DNA from 4 places in the Porphyromonas pogonae genome. Region 1 is predicted to be linked to each of the others. Evidence: riboswitches for the same ligand, from Rfam matches in the RefSeq annotation. Region 1 holds a riboswitch; each other region holds the start of a gene.
The links. A riboswitch is a leader RNA that binds a small molecule or an ion and turns the genes downstream of it on or off. The one in region 1 is predicted to bind cobalamin.
Positions count from the first base shown of each region.

Region 2: another riboswitch for cobalamin. It lies ahead of VYJ22_RS01690 (4-hydroxyphenylacetate 3-hydroxylase family protein); the one in region 1 lies ahead of VYJ22_RS05690 (TonB-dependent receptor plug domain-containing protein).
Region 3: another riboswitch for cobalamin. It lies ahead of VYJ22_RS03905 (TonB-dependent receptor plug domain-containing protein); the one in region 1 lies ahead of VYJ22_RS05690 (TonB-dependent receptor plug domain-containing protein).
Region 4: another riboswitch for cobalamin. It lies ahead of VYJ22_RS01955 (ABC transporter substrate-binding protein); the one in region 1 lies ahead of VYJ22_RS05690 (TonB-dependent receptor plug domain-containing protein).

Region 1 covers NZ_CP143258.1:1,480,129-1,485,724, reverse strand. Annotated here, with positions in the region: gene VYJ22_RS05690 (TonB-dependent receptor plug domain-containing protein) at 1-1,531, opposite strand, end outside; cobalamin riboswitch at 1,634-1,821, opposite strand; gene VYJ22_RS05685 (transcriptional regulator) at 2,033-2,368, opposite strand; gene VYJ22_RS05680 (helicase HerA-like domain-containing protein) at 2,527-4,059, shown strand; gene VYJ22_RS05675 (HU family DNA-binding protein) at 4,351-4,812, shown strand; gene VYJ22_RS05670 (family 20 glycosylhydrolase) at 4,944-5,596, opposite strand, start outside.
Region 2 covers NZ_CP143258.1:402,577-408,172, reverse strand. Annotated here, with positions in the region: cobalamin riboswitch at 714-917, shown strand; gene VYJ22_RS01690 (4-hydroxyphenylacetate 3-hydroxylase family protein) at 1,244-2,704, shown strand; gene VYJ22_RS01685 (NifU family protein) at 2,723-3,022, shown strand; gene VYJ22_RS01680 (acetyl-CoA hydrolase/transferase family protein) at 3,066-4,358, shown strand; gene VYJ22_RS01675 (4-hydroxybutyrate dehydrogenase) at 4,403-5,518, shown strand; gene VYJ22_RS01670 (aldehyde dehydrogenase family protein) at 5,555-5,596, shown strand, end outside.
Region 3 covers NZ_CP143258.1:1,025,097-1,030,692, forward strand. Annotated here, with positions in the region: gene VYJ22_RS03895 (hypothetical protein) at 847-1,506, opposite strand; gene ybaK (Cys-tRNA(Pro) deacylase) at 1,825-2,310, shown strand; gene VYJ22_RS03905 (TonB-dependent receptor plug domain-containing protein) at 2,404-4,461, opposite strand; cobalamin riboswitch at 4,521-4,742, opposite strand; gene VYJ22_RS03910 (MBOAT family O-acyltransferase) at 4,939-5,596, opposite strand, start outside.
Region 4 covers NZ_CP143258.1:480,624-486,219, reverse strand. Annotated here, with positions in the region: partial or broken gene VYJ22_RS01960 (FecCD family ABC transporter permease) at 1-810, opposite strand, end outside; gene VYJ22_RS01955 (ABC transporter substrate-binding protein) at 810-1,982, opposite strand; cobalamin riboswitch at 2,182-2,377, opposite strand; gene VYJ22_RS01950 (MGH1-like glycoside hydrolase domain-containing protein) at 3,597-5,168, opposite strand; gene VYJ22_RS01945 (alkaline phosphatase) at 5,220-5,596, opposite strand, start outside.

The DNA of each region.
Region 1 (5,596 bases):
CCACCAAAGCTATCATTTGGCGAATCTTATTGTAAAATAAATTTAGTGACATTGTAAAATCTCCTTGCTTATAGTCGATTGCTGTAGATAAATAGTCTGAGAGTTGAGGTTTCAGATTTTTATCACCAAGATACAGAACGAGTTTAGACATCATTGTCTTTTCATACCGATAATACAGTTCCTTCAAAGTAGGAGTCTTGAACCCTGAGGCATAAGTGGCTCTCCAGTTTAGTCCCGGCATTACTTTGTACAACAACGAAACTTTGGGGCTAAATCTGAAACCGAAATGCTCATGCTCTATAACTCTGAATCCGTAAGTGACATTGAAGCCCTTGGTAACATTCCACTCGTCTTGTGTAAATAATGCAAATGAATATGTATCTTGTATCTTGTCGCCTTGCAACCTATGAGGAGCTTTGAGAAAATCCTGATTATACTCTACGCCTGTGGTGATTTGATGATTATGTATGTTGAATACGCCTTTTAGATTTGCGATCATAGACTGTTGCAAAGTTTGGCGTTCATGGTCTCCCGCATAAAAAACGGGATGATAAATACTTCCCTGACTATCAACATATTCCTCATGAGTCTGTGCTTTATATTTATGTAAATATTCATCCCAATTGTAATTGACATCAAAAAGCAAATAATTTTTCCTTCCTAACTCATATCTTCCCCCCATATTATAGCTTTGACTTACATAAGCCATATTGAATGTACTATACTGAGGATTTCCCATGGGGCGGTATATATCCTTTTTATAAAATTGGGCTTCGAGATGCAAATTCAGGTTTTCATTGGCAATAAATCCTATTCTCTGACTGATACTCCAATCCAGGAATTTATTGGCAGTCTTGGTTACACTATTATCATAAACTACATTTCTGTAAAGCTCTTTGTCTGTATTTTTCCAACCATCAGAGCGCTTTAGCGTAAATGAAGTCTCACTACTCCACCTCTTCGAGTTTAAAACAATCTTATCAAATTGGCGTAAATCATTGTATGAGCCGTAACGCGTCGTATTCTCTAATTTAAAAGGGTGTGTAACACGCTTGGTTATGATATTGATCACACCGGCTATAGCATCAGATCCATAAAGTGAAGATGCCGCCCCCTTTACAATCTCAATACGCTCAATGGAAGAAGGACTGATTTTATTAAGATCTACTTGTCCTCCCATAGTTTGCGGCAACCTACGCCCATTGAGCAGAATGAGTACATAACCACTACTCAAACCATTCATCTGTAGCCCCGCACCCATATCTGTCTGATTAAAATCAAATGAAGGAGATATAGCCGAAAGGATTTCTTCCAGACTTTTCCCCTGATAAGAATTCAATGTTCGGGAAGATATTACCTCTGTTTGTACGGGAGCATTATGTATCTTGTGCAGTGTGCCCGTTCCCGTAACAACGACAGAGTCCAGATGATAATTCTCCTTAACAATGGTATCTTTTACAGACGTTTGACCACAAAGATGCCATGGCAATAGAAATAACGATAACCACAATGGCAATGATTTCTTGCTCATCAGATGTTGTAATAAATGTTAGAGGTAAGAAAGTCGAGTGTACAAAATCTATGGTAAGTTTAAGCGCACCTACTTCATTACCTGTGAAGTGTAAGTGATATATCTAATAACAGAATATAAGCAGGTCTTCTGGCTCTCTTCCGATAACATCGACCTTCCCTTCTTCCTGTGGAGAAAGTGGCCAATAGTAAAAAGACGTTATCGTTTATAAAGATCACAGCTGCAGGTACAGCTCCGGTTTTACACCGGATTCCCTTGAGTCACGCCACACCTTTGGGATGTGAACGGTGATTACTTTATTCTTTCACAAAGGTATCAATTATATACTTAATTCAGCAATATGTCCATTCTTTTTGAGAAGTTTGGTCAGTCATTTTACGCACTACAGCACGTCATTTCCAGTGATAGTAATATCGCCCAATAGGCAAGAGAGCAATATACAAGATGGGGTAATGAAAAGGATACAGGATGCCAAAGTCACATAGCCTTCAAAGCTTTACTCTAAGGTGTGCGTACCTTGTGCTCCATTTCAAAAGGTATCACCATAGAGAGCTCCATGAATCCCATATACACGCCGTCTTCATACCACGGGATTTGATAGATGAGCTTCTTCTTACCGTTTTTCTCTATGGTATAAACATGCTTGGTTTCATTTTGCATCATCGACTCCAGCATGGCTTTCGAGGCGCCGTGATGGCAATCCAGTACATTGGAGCCCGTAAGAGATACTCCGTCTTTTTCGTTTACTTCACGTGATTGGCGGTTCATCTCGATAATGGTGCCGTGATTGTCAACCACGGTGACTGCAATGTCAGCTTCTTCAAAGTATTTAAGCATAATCGTATTGGTTGTGCAAGGTTATTAACTCGTCACAAAGGTAAGATTATAAAGAATTACATAACTATCTGATGCAGTTATTAATCATCTTTTTTGCTTCATTAAATCAAAAGGCGTACTTTTAAGCAAATAATAACCACAATTAAGCCGCCATATCTATGTTTGATAATACACAAAGAGCTTTTATAGCTATCAATAAAGACCATGAAATATGTCTTCTTCCCCAAATGGCAAATAGGCACGGACTCATTACGGGTGCTACCGGTACGGGCAAGACGGTAACACTGCAAACCCTTGCGGAGACGTTCAGCGAGATGGGAGTGCCCGTGTTTGCCGCCGATATGAAAGGTGATCTCTCCGGAGTATCTATCATGGGAGGGGACAAGGACAGTGTGCACAGGAGGGTGCAGGAGTATAAACTCGAGGCCAAGGGGTTTGATTACAAGCCTCATCCCGTCATGTTTTGGGATGTCTTCGGCAATGCGGGGCACCCCATACGCACCACTGTGACGGAGATGGGGCCTTTGCTGCTCGAAAGACTACTGATGCTCAACGACACTCAGTCGGCAGTACTCTCCATTGTGTTTAAAATTGCCGACGACCATGACCTCTTGCTCATCGATCTGAAAGATCTGAGCAAGATGCTGGAGTATGTGGGAGCCAATCGCAATGACTTTAGTAACAAATACGGCAACCTCTCGCCGGCCAGCATAGGAGCTATACAACGCAACGTGCTTAGGCTCGAAAACGAAGGCGGAGACAAATTTTTCGGCGAACCGGGACTTAATATCGAGGACTTTATACAGACCGATCAGGGCAAAGGTGTCATCAACATCCTGGCGGCAGACAAGCTCATGCAATCGCCTAGGCTCTACACCACATTCCTCTTATGGATGCTGGATGCTCTATATAACACCCTGCCGGAAGTGGGCGATATGGATAAGCCCAAGCTCGTATTCTTCTTCGACGAAGCCCACATGCTTTTCAACGACATGCCCAAAGTATTATTAGAGAAGGTAGAACAGATCATCAGGCTCATACGCTCCAAAGGAGTAGGAGTATATTTTGTAACCCAAAATCCCGGCGACATACCTGAAAACATCCTGGGGCAGCTGGCAAGTCGCATCCAACATGCCCTGAGAGCCTACACTCCCAACGATGCCAAGGCAGTCAAAGTAGCGGCCAATACCTTCCGCCCCAACCCTTCGTTCAAGACAGAAGAAGCAATTACCGAATTGGCTACAGGCGAAGCACTCATATCGTTGCTCGATGAAAAGGGCGCCCCCGGCATCGTAGAGCGGGCTTTTATACTCCCACCCGAAGGTCGGATAGGAGCCATCGCCCCGGAGCAGCGGCAGAGGATCATCAAGCAATCAGCCGTGTATGGCATCTATGAAAAGGCAGTTGACCGCGAGTCGGCATACGAGATACTCTCGGGCAAAAGCCGTGAAGCCGAAGCACGCAAGGCCGCTGCCGAACAGGAAAAAGAATGCGCCCGCCAAGAAAAAGAGCTGGAGAAGCAAAGGCGTGAAGCTGAAAAAGCCGACAAAGCTCGTAAGTCGCAAGAAGGCGGTTTCATCGAAGACCTGATCAAACAAGTAGGCAAATCAGCCACAAGACAAATCAGCAACGAACTGGGGCGCAATATCACCCGCACAATATTCGGAGCTATTTTCGGCAAGAAAAAGTAGCGAACCAAAGGACTCTCAAAGGTCGATTTAAAGCAAATCTTAACAACCTTTGAACCACATGCCGACAGCTCGCTGAAAATATGTCGACAGTTTCGGCTGAATATGTCGACAGTTTCGGCGAAATATGTCGACAGTTTTGGCTGAATATGTCGACAGTTTCGGCAGGATATGTCGACAGTTTTCTCCCCCTCACACAACAGCCCACGAAATCAGAGATTGCAGAGGCTAACTCCTCCGGCCTTTGCATCTCCCTAAAAAACTCATCGGAGGAGTTACTTAACCATATAAACCATGGCAAATAAACCATTGGCCTACACGCTCAATGAGCGCAAAGGCACCCTCGGCAAATATGCCGGCAAGATCGTAATCCAAGCACGCCCCACGGGCAGACAACGCATTGACCATCGCAACTTCTGTGAGGAAGTGGCTCGAGCCACCACATTTACAGGAGCCGAAGTGGAAGCCGTGTTGCGCTTGGCAGCCGAAATAGCCAAAAAACACGTGGAAAACGGCGACATTGTAGACTTCGGAGACCTCGGCACACTCAGCCCCAGCTTCCAGAGCAAACTGGTGGAGAAGGGCAAAGAAGAGTTCATCGTGAACAAACACATCACCAAACCCAAAGTACTGCTCCGCCCCAATGCCCGTTACTTTAGGCTCGAAGGGGTGAGCTATGAGCGCATCGAGATGAAGCCCAAGAAGCCTGCCAAGCCGAACCCAGGCTCCGACACACCGGGTAATTCAGGATTGTAAGAGCCTAAATGATAGAGACGGAGTAGAAAACAGGCTCTTGCATCCGGAGCACTATATAAGCTCCGGGAGCAAGAAATGTCTCTACTTCGTCTCCATCCGATCAGCATCGCCACAAGCATACACAGAGCTCATCACCATGCCCCACCCGAGCCAAAGTACTGCGCCAGCCGTACATTCATTGCCAATTCGTACAGAAACAGCCAATCATCATTATTACTCAATGCCGCCAAATGCTTTTTCTCATTCATGTCCAACTTATATTCGCGAGGGTTGGACATATATCTCGTTTCCCCATACACAGTCTCAAGATGTTGTCTCATATCAGGAAAATGCACCCGTACCAACCGCTCCACTTCCTCCCGCGCAGCAGACGAAGGCGACGCATCATAACGCTCCAATGCCACAAGAAGCAGTGCAGGGTACTCAAAAAGACGATTCGTAGCCTCCAGCACTTTCACGGTGTATTGCCCCCGACGAGCATCACGACGCAAGCCCGCACTCAGCTCCTTGACCCGTGCACAGCGCTTGAGCTGCTCATGAGCAGCCGTCAGCAGGCTGTCATGTGAACGAGACCACACCCCCGGGCGGATGCTATCGGGCAGATCGATCAAAGAGAACTTACCCACTCCCCAAGCAGGATTCCTATGCCCATTTTTAACCAATGCTCCATCGAAGAACGCAGCAGACTTCTCCAACAATCGGATCATCTCCCAATCAGATGCCGAGGTACCGGGGCCAAACTCACGCTGAGCATAAGCTTTTTGAAATTCATCTAACGAACGTT
Region 2 (5,596 bases), 1.1 Mb from region 1:
GACAAATGACTTATCATATAAGAGTGGCAGGCTCATCATAATAGGATATGTAAAACATGTAACTTAAATAAGAATACCATCATACTATGTAAAGAAAAGGCTTGTAAAAAGCCCACATCTTTCAAATATTAATTATCACACCCCAATCGCGAGCAAGGATTTATTTAGGAGCCGTGCAGCAGACAATATGCCTCTAAAAAACCAATTTCTTATTTAGACTTTGTACAAATAAGCAGAAAGCTGTAACTGTAAGATGAGAAATTCCATCATCATTACACGTTTTTTTAATTTACTTAGTTTAGAACATATCAGCATATTACCTTCGTGCGGTAACATGGATAATCAATCTTTATTTTTGACAAAATGTCAAAAAGCAATTCCACCCTCAATAAATTATGATCAAGGCCTGCTAAAAAGCATAATATACACCTTAGGCCCACATAAGAGACTGCAAAAAAAGGCAACTCATGATGGCATATAATTTTATCAAACTAAAATATAATTCAATTTGTGTAAGAATTATATGACCTAAAATATTAAAAAAACAAGCAATTTGCGCCGAAATTTGTGGTACACTATAAGTATGAAAGACATTATTCATAGCCTATTAGGTAAAGGATTTTAGAATGATCAAAAAAAGAACATGAAAAAACGAAATTTGTCATTTTATGATTTATTAACACTTAAAAAAGATTTATTTCTTTAATTAGCCCTACATTTACATCGTCATAGGTGATGGACCGATAATCAATCGGGAAATTGAAAAGGGAATCCGGTGTAAGTCCGGAACTGTACCCTCAGCTGTAATTCCTTATTTGGGAATTTTGCAATCACAGCCACTGTTGGGCTTATTACAGACAACGGGAAGGCGCAAAATTCGGGAAAAGTCAGAAGACCTGCCATGACGGGCGAATATCTTGCTTCAGGGTTTAGGAGCGGGAATTATGTACATTTTTTTTCATAATCAATTTTGTAAGGCTTTGCCCTAAGCAAATGCCGCCAGTTGATACTAATAATAAAGGAATGTAACCACACGTACGCAATAACTTACTCCCGTACATCTGTGCTTGCAAACCTCTGAGGATGTGTTACACTCTATGCATGGCATCATAAAATGCCATGAGGTGATGTGCACCCTTACCGTATCACTGACGTGGTTGCAGAAGGCTTGAACGGATATAAATATTTTTTTTAATAAAACTACACTTAAACGTTACAATAACATTTTAACCGAGGTAATATTATGATGACGAGTAAACAGTACGAAGATAGTCTCAGAAAAATGAATCTGAACGTCTACTTCATGGGAGAAAAGATTGACAACCCTGTGGATCATCCTATGATTCGTCCGTCCATGAACTCCGTTGCTATGACCTACAAGTTGGCCGAAGAACCGGAATATCAAGAACTCATGACGGCAACTTCCAATCTCACAGGAAAGAAAATCAATCGCTTTTGTCACTTACACCAAGGCACTGACGACCTTGTAAAGAAGGTAAAGATGCAGCGTCTCTTGGGACAGAAGACTGCAGCTTGTTTCCAGCGTTGCGTAGGTATGGATGCCTTCAACGCCATATTCTCTACGACTTATGAAATGGATCAGGCTCTGGGAACCGAGTATCACAAGCGGTTTACAGACTACATGAAGTTCGTTCAGGACAATGACCTTGTTATCGATGGCGCCATGACCGACCCCAAAGGTGACCGTGGCCTGGCTCCCTCACAGCAGGAAGACCCCGATCTCTATGTACATATCGTAGAAGTACGTGAAGACGGTATCGTGGTATCAGGAGCCAAAGCCCACCAAACGGGAGCAGTAAACTCGCACGAGCATCTTATCATGCCCACAATAGCCATGAGGGAGGCCGATGCCGACTATGCAGTATCCTTCGCTATACCCAGCGATGCCGAGGGTATAACCATGATTTACGGACGTCAATCATGTGACACAAGAAAGATGGAGCCGGGTGCTGATATTGACCTTGGCAACTCACAGTTTGGAGGCCATGAGGCTTTGGTCGTATTCGACAGAGTATTCATCCCTCATGAGCGCGTATTTATGTGTAAAGAATATGATTATGCAGGTATGATGGTGGAGAGATTTGCCGGCTATCACAGACAATCCTATGGTGGTTGTAAAGTGGGAGTGGGTGATGTGCTCATCGGTGCTGCAGCTCTTGCGGCAGACTACAATGGTGTACCCAAAGCCAGCCATATCAAAGATAAACTCATCGAGATGATCCACCTCAATGAAACACTCTTTGCCTGCGGTATCGCTTGCTCTGCTGAGGGTTCACAGATGCCTGCCGGAAACTATATGATCAACCTGCTTTTGGCAAACGTTTGTAAGCAAAACGTAACACGCCTTCCTTATGAAATAGCACGCTTGGCAGAAGACATCGCCGGAGGTATCATGGTGACTATGCCTTCTGAGCAAGACTTGAAGAATGAAGAAGTAGGACCACTCGTAAGAAAATATCTTGTGGGAGCCAAAGGTAAAGACGTAGTGAACAGAATGAGAGTACTACGCCTGATCGAAAATATCACTCTGGGTACTGCTGCCGTAGGTTACAGAACGGAATCTATGCACGGTGCCGGATCACCGCAAGCTCAGCGTATCATGATAGCCCGTCAGGGAGATCTTGAATCGAAGAAAGAGTTTGCTCGAAATATTGCAAAAATTGACACTTCATTGGACAAATAGACCTGTTGACCTTAATCAATGACCAAACAGATGTTTAATATGTATAGTGTGAACCGCGTGTTGCGTGAGAGAGTAAGTCCTCTCTTACGCTCGCACGGCGGTGATTTACAGTTATGCTCCATCAGCGGAGATCTGGTTAAGGTACGTTTCACAGGTTCGTGCCATGGCTGCCCCTCTGCCAGTGAAACAGTAGAGCGGGTGGTACAAGCAGCTCTACGGGAAGAATTCCAAAACGAGAATATCGAGGTGAGAGTAAACAATGAAGTAAGCGATGATTTGATACAACAAGCCAAACGAATATTACGACACGAACAATAAAAAAACGACGAAACTAATACTAAATAAACCATATCCCTGTCTTATGAATTGGAAAGAAATCTATCAACAGAAAATCACAACAGCAGAGGAAGCTATCAAACACATACAAAACGGACAAAGAGTAGCCGTATCACATGCCGCAGGGGTTCCGCAGGTTTGTATCAAAGCCTTGTGTAACAGCTCAGACAAGTTCAAAGATGTAGAGATCTATCACATGCTTTGCTTGGGCGACGGTGAATACATGTACCCCGAAAAAGCTTCTAACTTCAGACACATCACCAACTTCGTAGGTGCCAATTCGCGCAAGGCTATAGAAGAAAACAGAGCCGATTTCTTCCCGGCATTCTTCCACGAAGTGCCTGCGATGATCAGAAACAAAACGCTCAAGATAGACGTAGCCTTGGTGCAGGTATCAGAGCCTGACGAAAACGGTTATTGCAGCTTTGGTATCTCTTGTGACTACACCAAACCCGCAGCCGAATGCGCTCCTCTCGTAATTGCTGAAGTGAACAAACAGATGCCATATATAGGCGGGGACAATCTCATCCATGTATCCGACCTGGACTACATTGTAGAGACAGACTATGCCCCCTATACCCTACCGGCAGCTAAGATAGGCAATGTAGAGCAAGCTATAGGAAAAAACTGTGCCAACCTCGTACCCAATGGAGCTACACTACAGCTGGGTATAGGTGCTATACCCGATGCTGTACTGCTCTTCCTGAAAGACAAAAAAGACCTGGGTATCCATACGGAGATGTTTTCGGACGGTGTAATGGAACTTGTGAAGTCCGGTGTAGTAAACGGCAAGATGAAAACACTGCACCCCGGCAAAATGCTCGCAACATTCCTCATGGGTAGCAAAGCCCTCTATGACTTTGTAGATCACAACCCAGACGTGGAGATGTATCCGGTGGACTATGTAAACAACCCCTCAGTAATAGCCCAAAACGATAATATGATAAGCATAAACAGCTGTATCGAGGTGGATTTGATGGGACAAGTTGTTTCAGAAAGTATTGGTGACCGTCAGTTTAGTGGCGTAGGCGGTCAAGTAGATTACGTTAGAGGTGCTTCACTCTCCAAAGGAGGTAAGAGTATCATGGCTATGCCATCGACTGCTCGTGGAGGTGCATCCTCACGCATCGTGACCCGCATAGCCGATGGTGCAGCGGTAACGACATCACGCAATGAAGTGGACTATGTGGTAACAGAGTACGGCATAGCTCACCTCAAAGGAAAAACATTGAGACAGAGAGCCGAGGCTTTGATTTCCATAGCTCATCCGGATTTCCGTGATGACTTATTAACCTTTTATCGAAAGAAGTTCGGCTGACTCCAATCTATTGACCAAAAACAAAACCAATAAACATTAAAAAAATGCAATTATTCAAACTTAAAACAGTCATTCACGAGTTCGATAGTTTCGAATCCTTTGCTAAAACATTTGAACTGAATGAAAAGGATTTGGTGATCACAAACGAGTTCATCTACGAGCCGTTTATGAAAGCGTGCAACTTGCCCTGTACTTTTGTGATGCAGGAGAAGTATGGACTCGGTGAGCCCTCAGATGAGATGATGAACAAGATCCTACATGATGTCAAAGGCAAGACCTTCAATCGTGTTATTGCCGTAGGTGGCGGTACAGTCATAGACATCTCCAAGCTGTTTGTCTTGAAAGATTTGGATGATGTATTGGATGCTTTCGATCACAAAAAACCTCTCGTCAAGGACAAAAAACTCATTATCATCCCCACTACATGTGGTACCGGTAGCGAGGTTACCAACCTATCTATTGCAGAGATCAAGAGCCGTCACACCAAAATGGGCCTTGCCGATGATACCATCCTTGCCGATGATGCCGTGATAATAGCCGGACTGCTAAAGGGGCTTCCGTTCAAGTTCTATGCATGCAGCGCCATAGATGCTTTGATCCACGCTATAGAGTCGTACGTTTCGCCCAAAGCTAACCCATATACCAGAATATTCAGTGAAGCCGCATGGCAGATTATTATAGATGTATTCCAAAATATTGCCGAGAAGGGTCCGGAATATCGTTTCGAGAAAATGGGTGAGATGATTATGGCCAGTAACTTTGCGGGTATAGCCTTCGGCAACGCCGGCGTAGGTGCCGTGCATGCTCTCTCATATCCCCTCGGAGGCAACTACCATGTACCGCACGGTGAAGCCAATACTCGCTTCTTCACCTCTGTTTTCAAAGCTTATTTCAGCAAAGACCCCAAGGGTTCTATTGTTGAGCTGAATAAAAAATTGGCTGCTTTACTACATTGTGCTCCAGAGGAGGTGTATGATGCTTTGGACAAGTTGCTCAATACACTGCTTCCTCCACAAAAGCTCAGAGAGTATGGAATGAAGGAAGAAGAAATAGAACTCTTTGCCCAGGCAGTAATGCAAACACAACAACGCCTGCTCGCCAATAACTATGTAGCACTATCGCAGCAGGAAATTGCCGAAATCTACAGAAAATTGTATTGATCCTAATATTAAATAATAAATAAAAGACCGCAAACTATGGAGATTAAGGAAATGGTGCAACGCGCACGCGCTGCACAA
Region 3 (5,596 bases), 460 kb from region 1:
TGTATCTTTGCACAGTCACATCCCTTTTAGGGGGATGCCTAAATAATATACTCATCTCTTTATTCCATTGATTATGATACTTGCTATTCTAAGGATTCTTAGTTTGATTATTATATCGCTTTTGATTATTGCCGTGCAACCTATCGCTCTTATAGGCTGTACTCTGTGCCATTTTTGTCGAATGAATAGGGAAAAGATGCAAAGTATCCGTTGTTATGTCTCAACGATTTCAGCAACTACACTCTTAGTGTCGATGAAGAGCCGGGTAAATAGAGTAGCAGGCTATTTGAAATACGGTACTACGAAAGATGCTTGATAGCTGCGAAGCGATATAAGATTACATACAAAAGTAATACCTTGGGTATATGACGGGGGTGAAAGTGTAAAAGCGCTTTTGCTCCCGTTTATTTTTTGTGTCAGAGTTGAAGCTTTACCGTAATATCGTTCATTCATGGCGGTGATGTTACAGTTAAGGTAGAGTTGTATCTTAGTTAAAACACTTTTGTATTTTAGTTAAAACACCAAAACATTTTAGTTAAAACGTTTTCGTATCTTAGTTAAAACACGGAATCATTTTAACTAAAGTACGGAGATACTTTCGCTGATGTGTAAGTTAGCTCTCGAATTTCTGATTCCTAAAAGTTTTTGGAGACTAACCGCACCTTTTCTTACCTTACAAAATCCGCTTTGTATGAATTTTTCTGATTTTCAGCTTTCATATTGATAGAGTATAGTGTCTAATACACCTTTTTTGTGTATTTGTAATGCTATTTTCGGGCGTATTTAGGTGTTTTTGTTTACTATTTAATAGCTCAATGATGGCGATAAATTGGATTTTTTATCACTTTACTGCACTACGAGTGATATGACATAGTAGTGTTTGATCTTGAACTTTTTGTACCAATCAGCTGTATTTTCTGAGCCCAAAATACAATAAGAATTCATACCATGACCTGTGTCAAATGGGGGGCAGTAGGCGAGTACGGGCGTGAGTTTTCCTACGAGGATCTGTTGTTTTTCGTTATGGTCGCAGGATATGGTGCGCAGTGAGTAGTCGGCATCACCTTTCAACTCTTTTTGCTCCTGTATTTGCGGATATCTTATGAGGAGTTTAAATGTTTTGTCCGTTAACTTACCTGCAATATCAATCTGAAAGATGCTGTCGCCGGGGGTAAACATCTTTTTGTCGCAGAGCGAGAGTTTGTAATTGACCATCCTGCCGTTTACTTCAATGGGTATCAGCTCTTCCTCGCATTTGAGAGCTGTGGTGTCGGAGAGTATGAGTTTGCCCTCACGGTATTCATCTATGACAAACCGAAACTTTTTGTCATGAGCGTGGACATCCTTGCATACGATACTTATGTATTGGATGTTGTTGAGGTCATTGATGATGGCATTGTACCTGTCGGGTGAGTTGTAGTGGATCAGGATACTGTCTTGAGCATAAGACATGGATGCGATACCCAGTAGCAGGGTTACTATTGTAAATAGCCGAGTCTTTATCATGGGATGAAGTTATATTGGGTGGTTATAGACGGCATATGGATTTCTTTGTAAATATCATAAGAGAGAGTATCAATTTTTTCGATGATTGAGCAACTATGTAGCGGAGCCTCATTTCCAATAGTCTCATAGTCCCTCTTTCGAAGACTTAAATTTAAGTATAAAAAATGATTTAGGACAAAGGGAACAATGTGGCACGTAGGAGAATAGAGAAGTGTGATGTTGCACCTCTCTACCATAGCGGGAGCATTGCACTGACGGGGGATAATGATTAATTTTGAGGTTACTGTAAATAATAATGAAAATACCGAGAATAAAGATATGGCAAAGAAAATAGCTAAAACCAATGTGGCTCGCCTGTTGGATGCTGCTGACATCAAATATGAACTGGTACCGTATGAAGTGGATGAGAAAGATCTCTCTGCCTCACATGTGGCAGAGCAGCTGGGCGAGGATGTGGAGCAGGTATTTAAGACTTTGGTGTTGCATGGCGATAAGTCAGGGTACTTCGTATGCGTAGTTCCGGGCGATAGCGAAGTGGACTTGAAGAAGGCTGCCAAAGCATCGGGTAACAAAAAGGCTGAGATGATAGCCCAGAAAGATCTGCTTGCCGTAACGGGATATATACGTGGAGGATGCTGCCCTATAGGGATGAAAAAGGTCTTTCCTACTTACATACATCCTACTTGTATGGATTTCGACGAAATCTATGTGAGCGCAGGTGTGAGGGGATTGCAGTTGAGAATCGATCCTGACAGGCTTGTCTCTTACACTCAAGCAACCATGACCGAGTTGATCGCAGATTGATGCATCTTACAGCTCTCCGCAGTGGCGTATAAAAAGTAAAGGGGAGATTGCCTATTTGTGTAGCAATCTCCCCCTATTCTTATAATCAGGTCGTTAGTATCTGAACTTCACTAATAGGCTTGCGAAATAAGTACGTCCCGGATTGATGGTAGCATAGTTGGTACCGTAAGGGCGGTCGTCCTTGTAATTGAGTATATTATTGACACCTACCGAAGGCTCTAAGATAAAACCCTTGAACCCTGAGAATGTATGGCGGGTAACGAAGTTCCACAACCCGAATCCCGGAGCAGAGCGGTCTTCATCTCTCAATACATAGTATCTTTTGCTTTGTACACGCCCCAACAGATTAACATTGAGCTTGTAGTGATCCCATGAGTGTGTATAGTTGGCATTGAAAGTACCGGTGTGGCGGATGCTTCTCTCGAGAGGTGTCCACAAGTACTCTTTAGCCTTAGTATCATAGGACTTGCCTTTGGCACTTACATAGGAGTAGTTGGCGGATAAAGTGAGCCCGAAGTTGAAGAAATAAGAGGCGTTTGTTTCAAAACCCTTGATCAACGCTTGGTCGAGGTTGCCATATTGCTTCACATTCTTTACTGCTTTGAGTGCAGCATCGCCAAATTCCTTCGCCACTCTCTCTTTGATCGCTTTTTGTTCGTCTGCAGTCATGTTTTTCAACATTTGGGTAGTTCCTGCTATCATGTCTTTGACGTGATTGATGTATCCCGTGACACTGAAGTTGAAGCTATTGCCGGCATACTCTGCGTTGAGTGAACCATAGTTGCTTTTCTCCGGCTTGAGGTTCTCATTGCCTATTACCAAAGTAGAGCCTTTGATCAGGAAATAATTCAGTTCTTCGAGTCCCGGAGCTCTGAACCCTATAGAGTACTGGGCGCGGAAATTAAATTTCCCGGGAGAGTACATGAGTAAGGCCTTGGGTGTGAATGATGATCCGGCTGTCTCGTGCTTCACAGCTCGTGCTCCCAATACAGCTTTGAATTTGTCGGCAAAGGATACTTCTTCTTGCCCGTACAGCGCTATGGTGTACACTCCTTTGTCGAGGTTGGCATCCGGTCTTTCGAGATTCTCACGGATATACTCTGCACCCAAGATAGCTTGTCCCCAATCCCAAGTTTTGAATGTTCCTTTGAGATTCCCCGAGAAATAGCGTTGTTTCTTGGTCAGAGATACGTCCCCGGGATTGATTTTTGCTTTCTTATTCTCTTCGCGATAAGTTTTCTCGCTTTTGTAATTGTCCGAGTGTATATCAAGCGAGATGTACTGCTCGTGTCCCCAGTAATATTTGCTGCCGAAGTCGATGTTGTGCCCTGCATAATCCATAGAGTAGGGGTAGCCCTCGTGTACATCGGTGCGATCGAAGAGTCCACCGCTCAAATAGAATGATAAGGGTTTGATAGGCGTGAAGGTAAACTTCTGGTTGAAGATATTGTTTCTGCTGCCACCCGATGCCATGAACGGTGTAGGCTTACCGTCGATATCAACATCGCTAAGTTGCCAACCTTCGGATTGTTCGTGGGTAAATGAGGTGTACGATCCTATCTTTTCAGTGGTGATGTCGGCATTGAGCTGTTGGGTAAACTGCTTGTGAGTCTCTATTTTACTGTTGGATGTAACTGAAATGAGGTTGGAGGGCTCGTTGGTGATGATATTGATCACACCACCTATGGCATCAGATCCGTACAGAGCTGATCCCGCACCCTTGAGTATCTCTATCTTACGTATGTTGCTTACGTTGATGCGTGAGAGGTCTATGTTGCCGGCAGTATCGCCTGTGAGCTTCTTGCCGTCAATAAGGATGAGCACATACTTATTGCTGAGACCATTGAGCGTGAGGTATGATCCCATGCTGTTGTTGGAAAAAGACAGGGAGGGATCGAGCATAGTGAGGGCTTCCTGAAAGCTGGTGATGCCTGCCCTTTTGATGTCCAAAGCTCCCAATACTTTCACGGGTGAGGGTGTGTTTTTCAGAAAATGCTTGGTGCCTGTACCCGTGACTACCACCGTGTTTAGGTTGATAACCTCATCAGTGTCGCCTTTCTTGGCATGATGTTTCACTTCTGCATTCTGAGCAAAAACTGCAGAAGCAAGACTTGCACTCACACAGAGTGTACAGAGTAATTTTTGTACCATGTAAAAATGATAGAGTTAAACTTGTTTTTATTGATCGTCTTGTCCCGAGACGACTCTATATATCTCATAATGGTTTGGCAGGTCTCCTGACTCAGCGTTTTGCGGAAGAGCCTTCCCATCCGTGGTTTTGCGGACAGTGGCTTGTAGAGATTCTCCCCTTGATTGCGTGATGATGCAAGCAAGCGCATTACAGTAGCGGGCACTGCTCCGGTATCTAACCGGATTCCCTTGAACAACGAATCCCGAATGGACTCATCATTACCAAACAGTGCAAAAGTACAATAAATAATTATATGATAGGTTTTTATTGTGCTCCAATTTTCAAGTCCAGTTTGTTTGAAAATAGCATTTGCACGGAGATATTACCATAAAACGAGCCATCCCCGACATCGATATTAAGGCTGCTTTGTAGCGCTTAACGATGTCGGGGATGGCGATATGTGAGGTGAGGTTATACTAAGCCGATACCCTACGGCATTAGAATTGGAAATAGATAAAGGGTTGCACGCCGCTACTCTTCATTTGGTAAACAATGAATATCGCCACCATGAGGTAGAGGCATTGCAATACAAAGGGAGAGTTGGATATGATACCACGTGCTCCGTTGTGAAATCTTTTGGGAAGGAAATGCAGCACGTAGCCTATCAGCATGAGGATAAATACGCCCTGATAACCTGATATAAACTGAGGCAATATCTCTCCATGGAAATTGTAGAATATTTGATGCAGTATGTTTGCTGCAACATCCATGGAGGACGCTCTGAAGTATATCCAGCCGAAAGCTACGAGGTGGAAGGTAATCATAACACCGATAAAACGCCTCAGCGGAGACATCTCAGCCCCCGTCTTCTTGAATGCTTTGAAGTGTGAGAGGAAGAACTTGTGTACGGCAAGCCCCACTCCGTGAAGACCACCCCAGATGATAAACCGTGTGGCTGCACCGTGCCAAAGCCCGCCGAGTAGCATGGTGATGATGAGGTTGATGTAAGTGCGGATACGCCCTTTGCGATTACCGCCGAGTGAGATGTAGAGATAATCTTTGAGCCATGATGATAGCGAGATGTGCCACCTGCGCCAAAATTCCGTTATCGTTGCTGATTGGTAAGGAAGGTCGAAGTTGATATTGAACCTGAAT
Region 4 (5,596 bases), 1.0 Mb from region 1:
TACGGCGATACCCAAAAAAGCTATAGGCCCCGTGAATGCCGTAATGCAACCACTGATAATGCTGGTAATAAGTATGAGTGCCATACGTACCTTGCCCACACTGATACCTACACTGCGGGCATAGTTTTCACCGATATTCAGAGCATTCATATATTTGGGCATCATCAGGGATAAGAACAATCCTATGGAAACGACAGGCATCATAACCTGCAACTGGCGCCATGTTGTACCCGAGACACTACCAAATGACCAGAGCAAATACCCCTTGAGCGTCTCATTGTCTGTAAAAAACTGGAGTATCGAGATTACGGAACTTGCCATAAAACCTATCATTACCCCAACGATGAGTACAGATATAATATCCTTGAGCCATGAAGCTATACCGGAGATGAGCATAAGCACCACCAACGCTCCGATAAAAGATGATAATACTATACCCCAAGTATTGGCTACCCCCGATGTCTATATAAGTCCCGGAAATATGGTAAACGACATGGTATAGATAGCTACACCTACACCTGCTCCGCTATTGATCCCCAAGATAGATGTATCTGCCAGCGGATTGCGAAATAGGTTCTGCATCTGTAATCCCGCTATAGATATACCGGCTCCTGCAAAAAGAGCGGTAAGCGCTTTGGGTAGGCGGAAGTTGCGTATTACATAATCCGTAGTATCCATAGCGGAGGTATTGAACAAGGCGTTTATTGCATCGGACATGGATATATCCAAACTACCCCATATCAAATCAAGGAAAAAGCAGAGTAGCGTAAGCAATGCCGCTGCCACAAAAGCGATGTTAGTTCTCTTCATCATTTCTTAAGCTGCATCCAATAAGTTGTTTCATAGTCAGGCAGTAACTGCGGACGTGTTATCTTGATAATATCTTTGAGCAGTAAATCCGGTCGGTAGAGACCACTCTCCCAAAAGTCATTGCCGCCATTCTCATTGACTCGCTTGCGGTCTATAAACACCATGCCGTTGGCCGCAGCATCAAAATGCTTGTACCGGTCGTTGAGCGCCAAGAAGTCAGCCATGGTAAAAATCTTACCAGTCATCATACATATCCATATCTTTGCATGGCGGTGACGGCTAAAGATGCGCTCGAAACTACAGGGCTGGCTACTCACTTTGCCCTCGGCATAGTCAAACTTAACCCCTGCATCTCTAAACATAGAGGTGGGATAGCTAAACTCACCCGGCAGATACCACGTGCCTTTATAGTCCAGACCATACATGATGGGGATAGTATCGGTTTGTTGCGCCACCAGCTCTTTTGCTTTGAGGTAGTCTTCCTCTATTTTGGAGAATAATTTGTCGGCTTTGGCATTACAGCCCAGGAGCATGGCAGTAAGCTTCATCCATTCCGCACGCCCCAGGAGATTACGTTCTTTCCACTCATTGTAGAGTACGGTATTGATACCGGAGCTTATGAGCTCCTCGTCCTTGTCGGACATTCTGGACAAATCCTGTAGCACCACCTCAGGGTGCAAAGCGGCTATCTGCTCTATATTCTTAGCCATACCCCGGGCTATCTCTTGCACTTTACCCTCACTGATGCGTTTACGCACCTCCGGATTACAGATATTTTTTATATTGGAGCAACCTACAAGCTTATCCACCTTGCCCAGCAATGGTAATACTCCCACTTGAGTAGTAGATAAGCAGGCAATATTTTTCAGGGGAACAGGTATGAAATAGCAATTGCGACATGATAGTTGAGGACGTTTCTCACCCCGCGGATACAATATATAGGTAGCCATAGTATCAGGAGTGTCAGGGCTAAATACCATGACCTCTTTGTAGTGATCATGATTTTTCACCTCAATACCTTTGGCATATTTGAATTGGACAGGATACGAAAAGTCGGCATAATCAATAGATACACTATCTATCGCTTGTGTGTTTTTGCTACGATTTCCATTACAAGAATAAAACAGAAGTACCAGCAAGATCGAGTAAAAAAAGCAGATGTTTTTTTTCATCAAGGCGATTTTTTTGATATTTATTATATACGGATCGCCAAGAAAAATACAAGGAAAGGAAGCTCTGACCTCATAGCGGGAGGAGCAGTACATACACTGACTGTTGTATAAAATTCTTTTCAACCCGAAAGAACTTAAAACAAAAGGACTCCCACAACCCGATAAGACATATAGGTGATATCAAACATTCGTCTATATTATCGGTAATGATACTTCGGCAGGTCTTCCGACTCAGTCTAAATCATAGTGCCTTCCCGCTTGTGGCAGTGACATTATACTATGACATATACGACTTTACGGCTACGGGGATAGCTTTGGGATTACACCAAATTCCCTTTTAATCAATCGATATTCCATGCAAAGAATATCTTTGAACCGAATGTCCTGTTAGTTGCGACCACCTGTCGCTAGCTTTGCTCTAATACGAATACAATAAAAGCCTACATTAAATAAAGTTATACGCATCCGATTCAGCTAAGCAAAGATATAAAAATTTAAATTGTGACTCTTCGTACAACCCAATAATCATTAGCCCTGAGAGCCACTAAAGAAAAGCATCACCACTCCTGTGGCAACACATCTGGTTAGGATTATCACTTTACATGAGACTAAAAGAAAGATAATATAGGCTACCGCACCGTAGCTGCAGGGCAGAGCAAATCGGGTACCAAATGAGGGCACCGTAAGTTCACATCTCTTCAGGATAAAAGTAAAAAAATAGGGTTACACCTCTTGACAAAGGGGGGTACGATGTTGTATCTTTGTCTTGATGACAATTACTTTTTATCCCACACGTATGAATACTCCGAAACATCACCTATACCCCACGAATACAGCAAAACGCTCGCTCAGTGACTTGCTGGCAGCGGTATGCACTCCACGAAGCTTACACTTTGTCAAAATGCAATAGAAAAGATAAAATATCAAATTGTCAAAATGTAGCCAACTACACTTGACCATCACAACAAAGCCGTATAGAGGACACCTGCACCTCTTTACGGCTTTTTCTGTAGGAAAGCTCAAAATGCACCCGTATTTTAATTAAAATGTCTCGCTAATTTAACTAAAGGACTCTCCTGTTTTAGTTATGACACCGAAATGTTTTAGTTAAAATACTTTTGTGTTTTAGTTAAAATACAACTTTATCTCAGTTAAACAACGACTGCGATCTACCTCTACACCTCAAGAGGCTCAATTATACAAAAGTCACTGCGCCACCCAATCTTTCAAAAAGCCAAACCCAACAGTACATTTACATCATTTTGAAACATATTAAGCCACATTTGCATCAATATGACGATTTCAAAATTCTGATTTTTGTCAGACTAAACATCCGCTCAGTTGTTATAAAAACAGCTGAATTGAAGACTGCCAAGTCAGATTTTCGTTTGTTTTGCATCAATGCCAACGGCAAATCCTCTTTGAGATCCAATAGCAACAGTTTATAACCAGGCATGTGTAGTGAGTATTTGTTGTGTTTTTATCAGTTAGAATATGATGCTACACCCTGATGCAAGAGATTGAATACATCCTGAAATAGCGGTACACTACCCTGAAATTCATGAAGAGCAGAGAGGGGTTCCCTTGTGTGGGGTCCCCTCACTGCTTTGTAGGTTAGTAATTGGTGCGATCAGGGGTAACCGCTATGGTTTCTGTGCGATCGCCATAGTTGACAACTAACTTGAACGCTTTATTGGTTTTGATGGAAAGTTGTGGTTTCGAGGCTGCACTTGTGCGAGCCGATGCAATCAAATCGATAGAGCCTGTGGGTCCGAAGGGATATCGCTTGATACCGTGCCTTACCGTTTCGTTGAGATCCCATGTAATGGTATTATTGATATAATCACCTTTGATCCCCAGCATGTATTCTATGAGAATGGAAATAGGCGGCAGTCCTGTCCAACCTATAAAATCCTTACGCGCCATGAAGCCGGGCTCAGCCTTTTCGGGAGCGTAATACTCCCAAAAGGTATGGGTACGACGATAAACATCGAGTACTTGGCTATAATGATTGCGTGCTATTTCGAGAGCTTGTTTTTTATATCCTTTGTTGTAAAGCCCGTTGATCACCATATAGTTGGTACCCGGCCAGATCCCCCCTTGCCAGTAACGACCATTGTCACGGTACTTAGGATTGTCTGCACTGAGCGAGGGTACCCTATATTTACGGTTAAAGGTATTCGGGTTGTCCAACTCTGCTGTGAGCCTATCGAGCTTTGCCGAGTCGAGCACATCGGAATATAAAGCCCAGTATGCACCGATGCCTTTGGTGTAATTGAGTTTGCCATCGGCATATTGATCATATAAGAAGCCGCTCTTCTCATCCCATAAGTTGGTGCTGATATAGTTTTTGAGCAACTTGGCATCGTCTTCAAAGTCCTCAATCTCTTGCCAACGCTCGAGATAAAGCCCCATCTCAAGCAAGAGATTGGCAATAAAAAGTTGCTGTAGATTGGTATCCAACCAGATCATGTGACCATGGCTGAATATCATATTGTATTCCGGAGACACTCTGGGCATATTGTCCATACCGGTACCCCAGCCACTGGACCAATAAGTACCGTTGCGCCAAGTACGGTTGAGTTTGAGCCATTTATAATAGGCACATAGTACGGGAAACACTTTGTGCAAACGCTCGGTGTCGCCAAACTGCTTGTAATACACCATCTCACACCAAGGCAGAAGATTGGGACCTGTGCTTACAGGATCATAACGCTCGAAACAGTCGGCACCATCAGCTTTGATCTCACGACAGATGAAGCCGTCAGGGTGTTGTTTGGCGTAAAAGTTGTCGAGCGTCTGCTGGAAAGGAAATAAACGAGTGCCATAACGGGCAAACATGAGAATAAAGCAGGAATCCCACATGAAGATATTGCCATTGTACGCTGTATCGAAGTACGTAGAGACAAACCCTGATCCCTGTAACGGATGTTTGAGGTTTCTGACGGCAAACTCCCATGCTTTCCAGTACATTGCTAGTTCATCAGGATACCCATCCCAGATAGGTTCGGGTAAGATATTTTTGGCTTGGGCAAAAGACGGTACGGGTGTTTTGTGCGCGGGTAGCGTACGATACACATTGTCCGTGACCAGAGGCTCCTTGACATATGTGTTTTTGTAAGGCAAGTTGTATTTAGTAGCTTTAGTTTCCTGAGCCGTACATATCTCCGATACGCCCAAGAGCATAGCCCATACAGCAATTACAACCCGCCATGTAATAGACCTCTGTGTCATGCTTTACAGGTTTAGGACTTTCTTTATTTTGTCGAAAAGAGCAGTGTTTTCATAGATACCGGAAAACTCCTCCGCACCGGGGCCATAAACATATACAGGAACCATGACACCGCTATGCCCACCTGTAGAGAATTTACCTTTTATCTCTCCCTTCTGCAAATCACCACCTACGAGCGTAAGCCCTCCCGTTTCGTGGTCAGCTGTAACGACTACGAGCGTTTCGCCATTCTTTTCAGCCCATTTCATCACAGCTCCTATGGTACGATCAAAGTCTGCCATCTCCTGCATGAGCATGTCCAAGTCATTGGAGTGTCCGTAATCATCGATTTGTGAGCCTTCCACCATCAGGAAAAATCCCTTTTTGTTAGCAGAAAGGAGAT